2 regions of the Neorhizobium sp. IRS_2294 genome follow, and region 1 is predicted to be linked to the other one. Evidence: riboswitches for the same ligand, from Rfam matches in the RefSeq annotation. Region 1 holds a riboswitch; the other holds the start of a gene.
What was found. Region 1 has a riboswitch for cobalamin ahead of ACQY1K_RS16555 (CbtB domain-containing protein). Riboswitches for the same ligand answer to the same signal wherever they lie in the genome.

Region 1 (7,363 bases):
CACTTCCTCGCCGCCGCTTCGCAGCGAAGCGCTGCCCCAGAGATCGAAGACGAGGCTTTTCGGCCAGTCGCCATGGTCCTGCAGGTATCGGCGCAAAATCTCGTCGGCGGCGCGCTTGCCCAGTTCGAACGCGGTCGGGGTCGGCAGGGTGCGCGGATCGCTGGCGTAGAGATTGCGGCCGGTCGGCATCACGTCGCGGCGGCCCCGTGCCGGGGCTCCCGACGGTCCGGGGCGAATATGCCGGCCATCGAGAGCATCGAGCAGCGCCTGCATTTCGGTTCTGGCACTGGCGATCCGCAGCGGATCGTCGTCACCGTCGGCGATTTCGCCGAACACGTGCTGGCCGTCCTTGATGGCGAAGTCCTTGAGATCGCAGAGAAACGCGTCGATGCGGCTGAGCGCCGTGTCGGGGTCGTCATCCCCGGTTATGTCGGCTTCGGATGCCAGTCCACAGTCGCTCGCGGTCTCGACGATCAGTTTCGCCAGCCGGTCGCGGCGGCGCCTGTCCAACCCGTCCGCCTGCGCATATTCGTCGACCAGCAGCTCGAGTTTCGTGTGCTCGTCCGAAAGGCCTGCGCCTGTCAGAACCGGCGGCAGGTGGCCGATGGTAACTGCGGAAATGCGCCGCTTGGCAACCGCCGCCTCGCCGGGATTGGACACGATAAACGGATAGATGACCGGCAGGCCGCCGGTCACGAGCTCCGGAAAGCAGTCTTTCGACAGCGCCACGGTCTTTCCCGGCAGCCATTCCAGCGTGCCATGGGCGCCGACATGAACGATCGCATGGGCACCCACGGCATCACGCATCCACTGACCGAAGGCGTTGAGGGCGTGCCGCGGCGGCAGGTCGGGGCTGTGATAGTCAGTGCGCCGGTCGGCATCGCGGCCACGGTCCGGGGCAAGCGCCACCGTGACGTTGCCGAATTGCGCGGCGCGGAAACGGTAGGCGCCGTCTTCCAGATCCGCATCCATCGCCGGTTCGCCCCAGGCTGCTTCGATTCCGGCTTCGGGGCTGTAGGTGGCAAGCGGATATTGCGCTGTCCTGGCGGCAAGGAGATCCAGAAGCGCGCGCGGGGTTTGCGGAATATCGGAAATCGAATAGCCGGCTGTCGATAGCGTTCTGAGGATAGTCAGAACGCTTTGCGGCACATCGAGGCCAACGGCATAACCGGTGCGGCCCGGCGCACTCGGATAATCCGGCATCAGGATGACCAGTTTCCGCTCGGCGCGGGAAACGGTCTTCATGGCCAGGAAGGCGGCGATCCGGTCTGCGACGTGTTCGATCCGGTCCGGTTCTGGCTGGTTGACGAGATCGGCCGTCTTGTCGCCGGCCTTGAACGAGATCGCGCCGGCAAGGATACGGCCATCCAGTTCCGGCAGCACGACATGCATGGCAAGGTCGGAAGGGTTGAGGCCGCGGCGGCCTTCCGCCCATCCGTCGCGTCGTGTCGTTGCGGTGACCAGCTGGAATACGGGAATCCCTGAGCGGTCGAAAATCGTGTCGCCGTTGTCGTAAGTCGCACTTGCAAAGGCGGTCGTGGTGAGAATGGCGGCCGGATCGAGCTCTGCGATCGCCTGTTCGACAAAGCCGATGGTTTCTGTATCCTTCAAGCCGCCGACGAACATCGGCATCGGTGCGAAGCCGCGGGCAGCCAGTGCCTCATACATCGCGTTGATCGGTGCCGCATCATTGGCAAGCAACGTGGAGCGATAGAACAGGATCGGCAGCCGCTGCGCATCGGGCGGGAAACCAGCAGTAAGCTCATCGGCGGTCGAGATGCCGTGGCCGGGCTTGTAGAAGCCCCGCTTCGGCATCGGCGTCGCGGTCTGCAAGCTTTGCGTATCGCCGCTTGCCAGCGCATCCAGCCGGCGCGCCAGAAGCTGCATATTGTCCGGCCCGCCTTCGCGGAAGAAGGCGAGAACGTCCATCAGCGTCGCATCGGGCACGGTGGAGGCAGCGGCCAGGCGGTCGTCGCTGATGCTGCATTCGCCCGGCAGCATCGCGAGCGGGATCTTCTTGCGCTTCGCCAGCCGCGACAGCTGATCGGCGCCGTAGGCCCAGCGATCATAGCCGCCGAGAATGCGTACGAGGATAAAGCGCGCATGGGCTGCGGTCTTTTCGAGCCACAGGTCGACGGACATCGGATGGCGCAGGTCGGAGATATTGGTGAGGCAGAGGCTCGCCTTGCCATCGCTCCAACCCGCTGCAATGCCGTTCAGGTCGCTGCCGGAAAAAGACAGCACCACCACATCTGCCGGCGACTGGTTGAGGTCGACCGGCTCGATCAGGTCGTCGAGCGACGACGAGGTGGTGGCGAGAATATGCATCCTTTTCCTTCTAAAACCCTCTTACGCCGCCAGCATCTTTTCGATCGCCGCACGGTCCATGCCCTTTTCGCCGATCACGACGAGGCGGCTCTGTCGGGTCTCGCCTGCACCCCAGGCGCGGTCGAAATAATGGTTCACGCGCGAACCGACCGCCTGCACCTGAAGGCGCATCGGCTTGTTCGCAACGTCGACAAAACCCTTGATGCGCAACACGTTTTCCGCCTCCGCTGTGGCCGAAATGCGGGCAGCGAGTTCGTCCGCATCGGCAACGGCTGGAATATCGATGACGAAACTGTCGAAATCGTCGTGATCGTGGTCAAGCTCGTCGTCATGATGGGTCTTGCGGTTTTCGATATCATCCTCGACGGCAAGGCCGAGACCGATCAGTACGCTCGGATCAACGGCGCCGTTTGCGGCGGGCACGATCTTGACGGCCCGCGGCAGATGCGCCTGGACGCGGCCCTTGGCGGCGGCAAGCGACGCCTGGTCGAGAAGGTCGGTCTTGGTCAGCACGATCATGTCGGCGCAGGCGATCTGGTCCTCGAACACTTCCTCGACCGGGTCGTCGTGGTCGATCGAGCTATCCTGGCTGCGCTGCGCTTCCAGTGCCTCGTGATCGTCGGCAACGCGGCCTTGGGCGAGCGCCAGACCATCCACCACGGCAATGACGGCATCGACGGTGACGCGGGCCTTCACATCCGGCCACTGGAAGGCCTGGACGAGAGGCTTCGGCAGGGCAAGGCCGGAGGTTTCGATGAGGATGTGGTCCACGCGCGGTTCGCGGGCCAGGATCTGGTCGATCGCCGGAACGAAATCATCGGCGACGGTGCAGCAGATGCAGCCGTTGGCAAGTTCGATGATGTTGTCATCAGGGCAGCTTTCGATGCCGCAGCTCTTCAACACGTCGCCATCGATGCCGACATCGCCGAACTCGTTGACGATGATCGCGAGCTGCTTGCCCTTGAGGTTTTCGATCAGGTGACGGATCAGCGTCGTCTTGCCGGCACCGAGAAACCCGGTGATCACGGTGCAGGGAACGCGGTCGAATGAAACGCTCATGAAGGCAGGTCCTCGTGGTGCTGGAATGGTGGAATGCGGGCCGTCATGCCCTTGCCGCGAAGGCACATGGGGCGGCCGCGAAGGGGAAGTAAACCGCGCTCGTCGTCAGCCAGCATCATCGCGCCGACCAAGATGTCCTCGACCGTGTCGAGCGACAGATGACCAAAGACATAGGACCAGCCGGAGCGATGGTTGAAGGCAGCACTTGGGCCTTTTTCGCAGTTGGCAAGGCAGGTGACGGGTTTGACGGAAAGCGGCTTGCCGGCGGCAGCCTCGCGAAGGGCGTCCATCAGGACGATGCCCGGGCGCGCTTCGCTGTCGGATGCCTCGCGACAATTGGTGCAGACGAAAATCGTCACATCCGGCTCGCCGGCAAGGCCGTCTGCGGCCGCGTCGCGCTCGTCTTTTCGTTCGTCAATCACCATCGTGTCGCACTACCGCCCAAGTCAATAACATCGGGGTGCACGACAGGAAGGCAAGCCTATCCTGCAGAGTGAAAGAAGCTTTTCCGGAGCACCCCGCCCGGAAAGGCACGTTTTCGAACGGCAGGTCTCCTGGCTCGCGGGTCGTCACCATCCGCCTGCCTTCCCGGATTTCTCCAGTGGCCATAGTGGCAGGATGGCTCGCCGCTTACAGTTGCGGGGGCAGCCGCGGCATTGAACCATGGAATCTTAAAGACGATCCCGGGTTCGCACCGCATTCTCTCTTAGCCCCTACCGTTGCCGGCAAGGGACCGTATCGCAGTCACCTAAGCCTTGTCGCAGGGCAGTGTCAATGTTGCAAAGCCGATTGCCCGTCTGGGGAAACCGTCTATAGTGATCACGTCTTTGGTGCCCGAGAGGGCTCATCGAAGGGAATGCGGTGCGACGATATCTTGACGTCAAACCCGCGGCTGCCCCCGCAACTGTAAGCGGAAAGTCTCTGCTCAACATGCCACTGGAGACATCCGGGAAGGCGGGTCAGAGGCGTTCGATCCGCGAGCCAGGAGACCTGCCGGAGACGATAGGCACAGTGAAAGCCCTCGGGTGGAGGGCAGAAAGACGACGTCCATGGTTACGAACTCTGCTGCCGGTGCAGCCAGCGTTTCCGCATCGAAAATCATTCCTCTTGGCATGACAGCCATACTCGGCCTGTTCATCGTCGGCTTTGTCGGCTTTTCGCATATCGAGGCTGTGCACAATGCGGCTCACGATACGCGCCACTCGCTGGCCTTTCCCTGCCACTAAGAGGAATTCCTTAAATGTCGCTGTTTCGAAACATCGTCCTCACGGCGGTGATCGCAGGGCTTTTGTCCGGGCTCCTGATGACCGTGATGCAAAGCTTTTCCGTCGTGCCGCTTATTCTCGCAGCGGAGACCTATGAACACGCCGGCGGCAACGGCGCTGGACATAGCCATGGCACAGCTCCGGATACGGCCGCAGGCACTGCAGCACCGGCTTCCGCTGCGCACGATCACGCCGAAGAGGCATGGGCGCCGGCCGACGGGCTCGAGCGCTTTGCCTACACTGCAGCGGCCAATGCTCTGTCGGCAATCGGTTTTGCGCTGGTTGCCATCGCCATCGCCGAAGCACTCGGCGGGTTTGGCGGGTGGCGCGGCGGGTTGATGTTCGGCATTGCCGGGTTCCTCACCGTCAGTCTTGCACCCGGCCTCGGTCTGCCGCCGGAACTTCCGGGCATGCCCGTCGCTGAGCTCGGCCCGCGCCAGATCTGGTGGATTGCGACAGCCGTCTGCACTGCCCTGGCCCTTGGCCTGCTTGCCTATACCCGTTCCGCCCTTCTTGCGGCTTTGGCGGTCGTCCTGCTCGTTGCTCCGCACATCATCGGCGCACCGCTGCCGCCGAGCCATGACACCGCGGTGCCGATGGACCTGCATGCGCGGTTCGTCAATGCCGTCTACGCAACGAACCTCGTCTTCTGGGCCGTTCTCGGCGCGCTTTCCGGCGTCCTCCGCGAGCGTTTTCGTGCTGGTGAGGAAATTTCGACCACGTCCAAGGAGCTTGCAGTCCGTTGAAGGAAATCGATCAGACCACCGAGCAGCGCCACCGCGCCAAGATGGAGAACCGCAAGGCGGTTCAGGATGCCGAAGTCGCGGAAAAGACCGTCGAGAAGGGTCTCCTCATGGTTCATACCGGCTCCGGCAAGGGCAAATCGACGGCGGCCTTCGGGCTGGCTTTGCGCACGCTTGGCCACAACCGCCGTGTCGGCATCGTGCAGTTCATCAAGGGCGCATGGTCGACCGGCGAGCAGCCGGCGCTTGCGGTGTTCGGCGACCGCGTCGCCTGGCACACGATGGGCGAGGGCTTTACCTGGGAAACCCAGGATCTCAAACGCGACATCGCCGCTGCCGAGAAGGCCTGGGGCATGGCACTCGAACTAATGGCCGACGAAACGATCGGCCTCGTCATTCTCGACGAACTCAATATCGCCCTGCGCTACGATTATCTCGATCTCGACACGGTCGTCGCCCAGTTACAGGCGCGCCGGGCGGATCTGCACGTGGTCGTCACCGGCCGGAACGCCAAGCCGGCGCTGATCGAGGCGGCGGATCTGGTGACCGAGATGACGCTGGTCAAGCATCACTTCAAGGCCGGCGTCAAAGCCCAGGCCGGCATCGAGTTCTGACGGGTGGTGGCTCGCGCTCTCATGTTTCAGGGGACCGGCTCGGATGTGGGCAAGTCGCTGGTCGTTGCCGGGCTTGCCCGCGTCTTCACACTGCGGGGCTTGAGTGTCCTGCCCTTCAAGCCGCAGAACATGTCCAACAATGCCGCGGTCACCGCCGATGGCGGCGAAATCGGCCGGGCGCAGGCACTGCAGGCAAGGGCGGCTGGCGTGCCGCTCAGCGTCCATATGAATCCGGTTCTCTTGAAGCCCCAGAGCGAGGTCGGCGCCCAGGTGGTGGTGCAGGGCAGGGTCGAGGGCAATGCCAAGGCGGCCGAGTACCAGCTTTTGAAGCCGAGGCTGCTTTCGCGGGTGCTGGAAAGCTTCGAGATCCTCAAAGCCCGGGCAGACCTCGTCCTCGTCGAAGGGGCGGGCAGCGCATCCGAAATCAACCTTCGCCAGAACGATATCGCCAATATGGGTTTTGCCCGCGCTGCCGATGTGCCGGTGGTTCTGATCGGCGATATCGACCGGGGCGGCGTGATTGCGAGCCTTGCCGGCACCAAACTCGTCATCGATGCTGAGGATGCTGACATGATCCACGGCTTTATCGTCAACCGTTTTCGCGGCGATCCCGCCTTGTTTGCCGAGGGCATGCGGATGATCGGTTCGTTTACCGGCTGGCAATCGATCGGACTGTTGCCGCATTTCGCCGATGCAGCACTTCTGCCGGCAGAAGATGCGCTCGGCCTTACCCAGTCGTTTGCGCGCAAGCCCGACGCGAAACTGCGCATCGCGGTGCCGATCCTGCCGCATATTTCCAATTTCGACGATCTCGATCCGCTGGAAGCGGAGCCGGATGTCGAGCTCATCCGTGTCAGGCGCGGCGAGGCTATCCCTGGAGACTGCGATCTCGTGCTGCTGGTCGGCTCGAAGGCGACGATCGCGGATCTGGCTGCGCTTAGGGAGGCCGGCTTCGATACCGATATCGCAGCTCACTACAGGCGCGGCGGGCGCGTTCTCGGGCTGTGCGGCGGGTACCAGATGCTCGGCAGACGGATATCGGATCCGGAGGGATCGGAGGGCCCTCCCGGTTCGGCGGAAGGGCTGGGGCTTCTCGATGTCGAAACCGTGCTGTCGGCGTCAAAGCGGCTGGAGGCTGTCGAGGGTGTCAGCTCCGACGGGATATCCTTTGCCGGCTACGAAATGCATACGGGTCATACCACCGGCGCCGACTGTTCACGTCCGTTTTCGAGCATTGCCGGCACTTCGGAAGGTGCGTCGTCTCGGGATGGCAGGGTGGTCGGCACCTATGTGCACGGATTGTTTTGCGACGATCGCCAGCGTTCGGCCTGGCTGTCGCGTCTCGGCGGTACGG
Region 2 (7,363 bases), 820 kb from region 1:
CGTCCATGGCGACAGCGCCGACCGGTATGGCGTGCGTCCAAGCCGGACCACGTCGATAACCGTGACATTCGCCTCGGTTGCGGAATGCTGTTCGACCACCGAAACCCGGCGCGCGAGCTCGCGCCGTCCGAAACCGCTCATCGGCTTGCCATCCAGCGTGACATTGCCGGCGGCGGGTGGCCTCAGACCGGCGAGCAGACGGATCAGCGACGACTTGCCGGAACCATTGGGTCCGATCAACCCGAGCGTCCGGCCCTCATCGACCGAAACCGTGACGCCATCGACGATCACCTTGCGCCCGGCGAGCCAGCGGACCGCACTGGCGGCCAAGACCGGGGCGGAGACGGTATCGGTTGTCATGCGACCCTCCTCGCCCGGTAGAGAATGACGCAGAAGAAGGGAACGCCGACCAGCGCCGTCACCACCCCGATCGGCAGGATCTGCGGTGCGATGACGATGCGCGACACGATATCGGCGAGCACCATGAAAAGCGCTCCAATCAGCGCACAGGCAGGCAGAAGCCGGATGTGGCCGGGACCGACGATAAACCGTGCCGCATGCGGAATGACGAGACCGACAAAGCCGATCGCACCCACCATGCTGACGATCGTCGCCGTCATCAGCGCCGTGACAAGCAGCAGCACCACGCGGACCCGCCGGACCGCGATGCCGAGCGAACGCGCCGCATCCTCGCCGAAGGTAAACGCATCGAGCGCCCGCGCATGCCAGATGCAGACGATGAGCCCGACCGTCACGACCGATGCGGCGAGCGTCACCTCCGGCCAGCGGACGCCGGCAAGGCTGCCGAGCAGCCAGAACATCACGCTGCGCGCCTGTTCGGCATTGGCAGACGTCGAGACAATGTAGGAGGTGAGCGCATTGAACAATTGCGAGGCGGCAACGCCCGCAAGAATTGTCCGGTCCGCCGTCTGGCGTCCGCTCGACAGCATCACCACGAAGATAAAGGCGATCAGCGCGCCGGCAAAAGCTCCGGCGGAAAGCGAGATTGCGCCCGCCCCAAACCCAAGCAGCATGACGCTGACAGCACCCGTCGAGGCTCCGGCCGAAATGCCGAGAACATAGGGTTCGGCAAGCGAGTTCCGCAGGAGCGACTGCAGGATCGCCCCCGACAGCGCCAGTCCGGCGCCGCAGAATGCCGCGACCAGCGACCGCGACAGGCGATAATCCCAGATCACCGCTTCCTGGATGCGCGGCAAGGCCACGGCCGTAAAGCCGAGCCGGTTCGTCACCGCCGCAATCGTCGTCTCCATGGGAATGGTCATCTCACCGATCGCCACCCCGGCAACGATGGCGACGAGAAGCGCTGAGAGCACCAGGAACACGCCCGCGGCACCCAGCGCCCAGCGTCCGATACGGGATCGCCTCACGGGAGATGCCTGAACTGGTCGAGCGCACCCGCCATATCGACGAAGGCGGAACGAGCGGAATGCGTGATCACCTGCCGCACCTTAATTCGCGAGGCCAAAGGACTGGATGCCCCGGGCGAGCGTCTCGATGCCCTCGATCGTGCGGATCGTCGGGTTCATCGACTGGGCATCCATCAGCACGAAACGTCTGTTCTTGACCGCGTCCAGCTGGCTGACGACGGGATCGGTCTCCAGAAATTTGATCTTCACGGCCGGATCGTCGGCGGCATAGCGGCGACGGTCCATCGTTGCGACGACGATGACGGAGGGGTTGGCCTCAGCGATCGTTTCCCAGCCGACCAGCGGCCATTCTTCTTCCGTCGTCACCACATTGCGGGCGCCGATCGTCTCAAGGATATAAGCCGGTGCGCTGTTCTTGCCGGCTATAAAGGCATCGCCCTTGGTTTCCTTGCTGGAATACCAGAAGACGATCGGCAGGTTCTTGATCTCCGCGCCCTTGATCGATGCGACGGCTGCGGCTTCGCGCTGTTTCAGGTCTGCGATCAGAGCGGTGCCCTTGTCCTCGACATCGAAGATCTTCGAGAGCTCTGAAATCTCGCGGTAGATCAGGTCCATCTTGAACAGTTCGTTGCGAACGCCGTCACCGCCATCGGCATTGGTCTTCGCGACGCAATCGGCGGGCGAGACATAGGTGTTGATGCCGAGATCGGAAAACTGCTCGCGCTTGCCGACCGATCCCATAGGCCCAACATGCCACTCGAACTCGGCAGCGACCAGATCCGGTTCGAGACTGACGACCGATTCAAAGCTCGGGTCGTTGTCGGCAAGCCGTTTTATCTTCGCGTCCACCCCGGCATAGGGCGTAAGCACCGGCCCGACCCAGACGGCAGTGCCCGCCACCTTCTCGGCCAACCCGAGCGAATAAAGCACTTCGGTCATGCCCTGCCCGATCGAGACGATCTTCTCGGGCGCCTTGTCGAACGTGACGGGGCGACCGCAATTCTCGATCGTCAGCGGGTAGCTGGTCGGTGCTGCAAACGCCAATGTGGGAAGTGCCGCAACTAAGGCGGCGATAAGCCCTGATTTCATGTCCTGTCCTTTAATGATCGGAAAAAAGGGCAGGACGACCTGAAGCCGCATCGCGGCTCGACGTCGACATGGCGCACGAGCGCATTGCTTGCGACATAATCATCTCCCTGCCGGAACCCCTCGTCCGGTGTTGGTTGTCCATGCCACGGCAGGTCTCCTGACTTGCGGCTCGAACGCCTTCCATCGCCTTCCCGATCGGATGATCAGTGGTATCGATGGCTGGCTCGCCGCTTACAGTTGCGAGGGCAGTCGCGGACTTGGCCCGAAAGCCTCACCGCATTCCCTTTTCATCTGCGATTGCAGAACCGTAGCGCCCCAACTGATAGGGAACACGCCGGTGCTTGTCCAGAGCGATCCCCGCGCGATCTCTGCCGTTGCAGAGTGTAATAGTATAACATACCAATTTACGCAACGGTCTATTTTGGATTGGTCGCGACCTTTGTGAGGCGCTCAATTCAGGGATGCTGTACATTAAATCGCGATGACATCGCCCTCACCCTACTCCTGCCTCTTTGGCCTGACAGCGCTCTGGTCTATGACCTTGCGGACAGATAGCCTGCGGGGCGATTCGCCGTCCTTCTGGTATGGGACGACCGGAAGGAGCTGAAGGAGACGAAGATGACGGATATTAAGAGCGGCTTGACCGAATTGAAACCGCAGATAACCGTGATCGGTGTCGGAGGCGGTGGCGGTAACGCGATCAACAACATGATCACGGAAAATCTCCACGGCGTGGAATTCATCGCCGCCAATACGGATGCCCAGGTTCTGGCGACATCCAAGGCGTCGCGCCGCATTCAGCTGGGTGCGCAGGTGACCGAAGGTCTCGGTGCGGGATCGCTGCCGGATATCGGCCGCGCGGCGGCTGAAGAATCGATCGACGAGATCATGGATCATCTCGCCGGCTCGCACATGTGTTTCGTCACCGCCGGCATGGGCGGCGGCACCGGAACGGGTGCGGCCCCCGCGATTGCACGCGCAGCACGCTCTGCCGGCATCCTGACGGTCGCGGTTGTCACAAAACCCTTCTCGTTCGAAGGACACCGCCGCATGAAGACGGCCAACGAGGGTATCGAAGCCCTGCGTGAAGCCGCCGATACGGTCATCGTCATTCCGAACCAGAACCTGTTTCGCATTGCCGACGCCAAGACCAGCTTTGCCGACGCGTTCATGATCGCGGACCGCGTGCTGTTTTCCGGCGTCAGCTGCATCACCGACCTGATTGTCAAGGAAGGCCTGATCAACCTCGACTTCGCCGACGTGAAATCGGTGATGAAGGGCATGGGTCGTGCGATGATGGGAACCGGCGAAGCTTCCGGCGATGGCCGCGCGCTGATCGCCGCCGAAGCCGCCATCGCCAATCCGCTGCTCGACGACATCTCGATGAAGGGCGCCAAGGGCGTGCTCATCTCGATCTCAGGCGGTACCGACATGACACTGTTCGAAGTCGATGAAGCTGCGAGCCGCATCCGTGACGAAGTCGAAGCCGAGGCCGACATCGTCGTCGGCGCGATCTTCGACAAGAACCTCGACGGCAAGTTCCGCGTGTCGGTCGTCGCAACCGGCCTCAACGGCAACCAGCAGGGCTCTTCGTCCCCGACTGCGCAGTACTAAGATCAGTCTCAGCCAATAAAAAAACGCTCCGTGGACATCCGCGGAGCGTTTTTTGTTTGTCAGACCCGAAGCCGGTCAGCTTCTCGGCTTGAGATTTTCAGGGTCGTAGAGCGGCTTGTAACCGACCGCTGCGACTTCCACCGGGAAGGCCTCGTTGAAATAATCCACCGTCAGTTTCCGGCCGACCTGGCAATGCGACCAGGGCAGATAGGCGAGCGCGATATTCTTGCCGATCGTCGGGCCGTAGGCGATCGACGTCGTATAGGAACGCCGTCCGAGTTCATCGATCAGAACCTCGCCCGTGTCCGGATCCATGACCGGCAGCGAGCCGACCGGATAGCGGGCGACACCGGACGCATCGACATTGTCGGTCATCACGAGCGTGCAGAGCATCGCCGGCTGATGGTCGCGGGCCTTGTATTCGAGATGCTTCGCCTTGCCGCAAAAATCGGCTTCCTTGACCTTTGGACGGGCAAGATCCGCTTCGATCAGGTTGTACTGGGTCAGGAGATCGCCGTTCTGCAGGCGCAGGCTCTTTTCCATGCGGCGTGAGTTGGCATAGGTCTCGACGCCGAAGGCCATCACGCCGGTGGCACGCAGCGCATCCCAGACGGCAACGCCGTCCTCGTATTTCATATGCAGTTCCCAGCCCTGCTCGCCCACATAGGAGATGCGGAACGCCGTGACATGCTTGCCGGCGATCTCGATCGGCTTGATCGCGGCGAAGGCGAAGTTCTCGACATCGAGACCTTCAGGGTCGGCCACGACCTTCTTGAGGTTTTCGCGAGCGTTCGGGCCCCAGATGCCGATGGTGATGAACTTTTCCGAGACATCGGTAATGGTGACGTTGAGGCCACGATCCTGCGCGACACGCTTCATGTAGAGCAGGTCCCGCGGCCCGGCATCGGCGCCGTTGACGAGACGGCCGCGATCAGCCAGGCGGAAGACGGTGAAATCGGCCCGCACCATGCCCTCGTCGTCGAGGAAGTGGGTGTAGATGCCCTTGCCGATATTGCCGTCGCCGCCGATCTTGGCCGCGCACAAGTATTCCAAGAGCTCGACATGGTCGGGCCCCTCGATATCGACCATGTGGAAATGCGAGAGGTTGACGATGCCGCAATCCTCGCTCATCGCCAGATGCTCGGCGTTCGACACGCGCCAGAAGTGGCGGCTGTCCCACTCGTTTTCGCGCGTCGGCACCCGGTCGCCGTATTTCTCCAGCAGATGCTCGTTGGCCGCGTAGCCGTGGGCACGCTCCCAGCCGCCGAGTTCCATGAAGTAACCGCCGAGTTCCTGTTCGCGGTCGTGGAACGGCGAACGCTTGGCGCCGCGGCCCGTCGCATAGGGTTCGCGCGGATGAACGGCCGGGAAATAGATCTTCTGGGCCGCCTCAAAGGTGCGCCCCTCGATGAACTCTTCCGTCAGCTGATGCGGATAGAAGCGCGCGTAATCGATCGAGTTGTGGTCGATCTCGGTGCGACCGTCGGTCATCCAGTCGGCGATCAGCTTGCCATAGGCCGGGCCGTCCTTGACCCAGATGGCAACGCAGTACCAGAGCCCGCGCACCTTCTGGCTTTCGCCGCAGGAAGCACCGCCGCCGGCCGACACCTGCAAGAGACCGTTGAACGAATGCCCTTCGTTATAGCCAAGCTCGCCAAGAATCGGCGTCAGCTCGATCGCCTTTTCCAGCGGCTCGATGATCTGTTCCATGTCGAGATCGCGCTGCGACGGCGACAGCCGCGCTTCGTGCTTTTCAAGAATGTCGCGGGGATGACAGAGGCGCGGATGGGTGGTCTCGTAGTAACCCCACTCGATCTGACCACCCTCGGTCGTCTTCGGATCGCCGGTGTCGCGCATATAGGCCGAATTGCCCTGGTCGCGCAAAAGCGGATAGCCGATTTCCTTGCCGGTGCCTTCGAACTCGTTATAGGGCCCGAAAAAGGTCAGCGGATGATCGACCGGCATGACCGGCAGATCCTCGCCCGCCATTTCGGCAATCAGCCGGCCCCAGATGCCGGCGCAGACGACGACATGGTCGGCCATGATCGTGCCGCGGTGGGTGACGACGCCCTTTATGCGGCCGCCCTCGATAATCAGAGACTGCGCCGCCGTATTGCCGAATACCTTGAGCTTTCCGGCTTTTTCGGCGGCGTCTACCAGCTTGCCGGCGACTGTCTGCGAGCGCGGAATGACGAGACCGGCATCTGGATCAAACAGACCGCCCTGCACCTGATCTTCCTCGATCAGCGGGAACATCGCCTTGATCTCGGACGGCGAGACGTAATGCGCCCGGGTGCCGAAAGCCTTGGCGGAGGTTAGCTTGCGCTTGATCTCTTCCATCCAGGCATCGTCGCCGGTGCGGGCGACTTCGAGGCCGCCGATGCGGGCGTAGTGCCCCATCTTCTCGTAGAAATCGATCGAATACTGGGTGGTCCAGACCGACAGGTAGTCATGGCTGGTCGTGTAGCAGAAGTCCGAGGCATGCGCGGTCGACCCGATATCGGTCGGGACCCCAGACTTGTCGATGCCGACGATATCGTCCCAGCCGCGCTCGACAAGGTGATGCGCGATCGACGCACCGACGATGCCACCGAGCCCGATGATGACGACCTTAGCCTTTTGCGGAAATTCTGCCATTGCATGCCCCAACCGAGTGAAGCCGCGATACTAGAGGGACAGACGCGACAGGTCACCTCAGATTACGACATCAAAAACTGTTGCAGCGCCACGCACGCCCGAAGAGGTATATGAGGAACTTCTTGGCCCCTTCTCCTGTTTAGCACTCGATAAAATGGTAACAGGGGCAATCACATGAAATTCAGAGCATTGAAGGCGGTGACCGCTGTCGGTCTTGCCTGCCTGATGCTGGCGGGCTGCGTCAGCGAAGGCGGCACCTACACCGAGTACCGTTCGTCCGATCGCTACGACCGGTTCAACCGTTACGACGGTCCGAACTACCGTTACCGTCATCACCGCGACCGCGATCGCCACCACGGCCGTCACGACGGCCGCCGGCCCGACCGTGACAACGATCGGCCGCATCGGGACTGGAACCGTGGCGACCGCCCGGAGCGCCCCGGCTACATCCGCAACGACCGCGACGGCCGCAATGATCGGGGTGGTCGCGATGGCCGTGACCGTTCCAGCGGTCGTGGCGGACCGGACCGTTCAGACCGCGGCTCACGCGGCGATCGCGTCGTTGTCCCGCAGAACTAAAGTGATCCGTCATCGACGTGATCTCGTACCATGTATGGCATAAACCAACGGAGGAA

Region 2: it holds a riboswitch for cobalamin, as region 1 does, so the genes downstream of both, ACQY1K_RS12640 (ABC transporter substrate-binding protein) here and ACQY1K_RS16555 (CbtB domain-containing protein) in region 1, are expected to answer to the same signal.

Annotation. Positions count from the first base shown of each region.
Region 1 is NZ_CP191439.1:3,434,413-3,441,775, reverse strand. It holds gene cobN (cobaltochelatase subunit CobN) at 1-2,328, opposite strand, end outside; gene cobW (cobalamin biosynthesis protein CobW) at 2,350-3,387, opposite strand; gene ACQY1K_RS16560 (DUF1636 family protein) at 3,384-3,812, opposite strand; cobalamin riboswitch at 3,915-4,141, opposite strand; cobalamin riboswitch at 4,199-4,399, shown strand; gene ACQY1K_RS16555 (CbtB domain-containing protein) at 4,437-4,613, shown strand; gene ACQY1K_RS16550 (CbtA family protein) at 4,628-5,398, shown strand; gene cobO (cob(I)yrinic acid a,c-diamide adenosyltransferase) at 5,395-6,009, shown strand; gene ACQY1K_RS16540 (cobyric acid synthase) at 6,013-7,363, shown strand, end outside.
Region 2 is NZ_CP191439.1:2,611,035-2,618,397, forward strand. It holds gene ACQY1K_RS12630 (ABC transporter ATP-binding protein) at 1-360, opposite strand, end outside; gene ACQY1K_RS12635 (FecCD family ABC transporter permease) at 357-1,388, opposite strand; gene ACQY1K_RS12640 (ABC transporter substrate-binding protein) at 1,470-2,477, opposite strand; cobalamin riboswitch at 2,608-2,802, opposite strand; gene ftsZ (cell division protein FtsZ) at 3,096-4,091, shown strand; gene ACQY1K_RS12650 (GcvT family protein) at 4,167-6,728, opposite strand; gene ACQY1K_RS12655 (hypothetical protein) at 6,903-7,307, shown strand.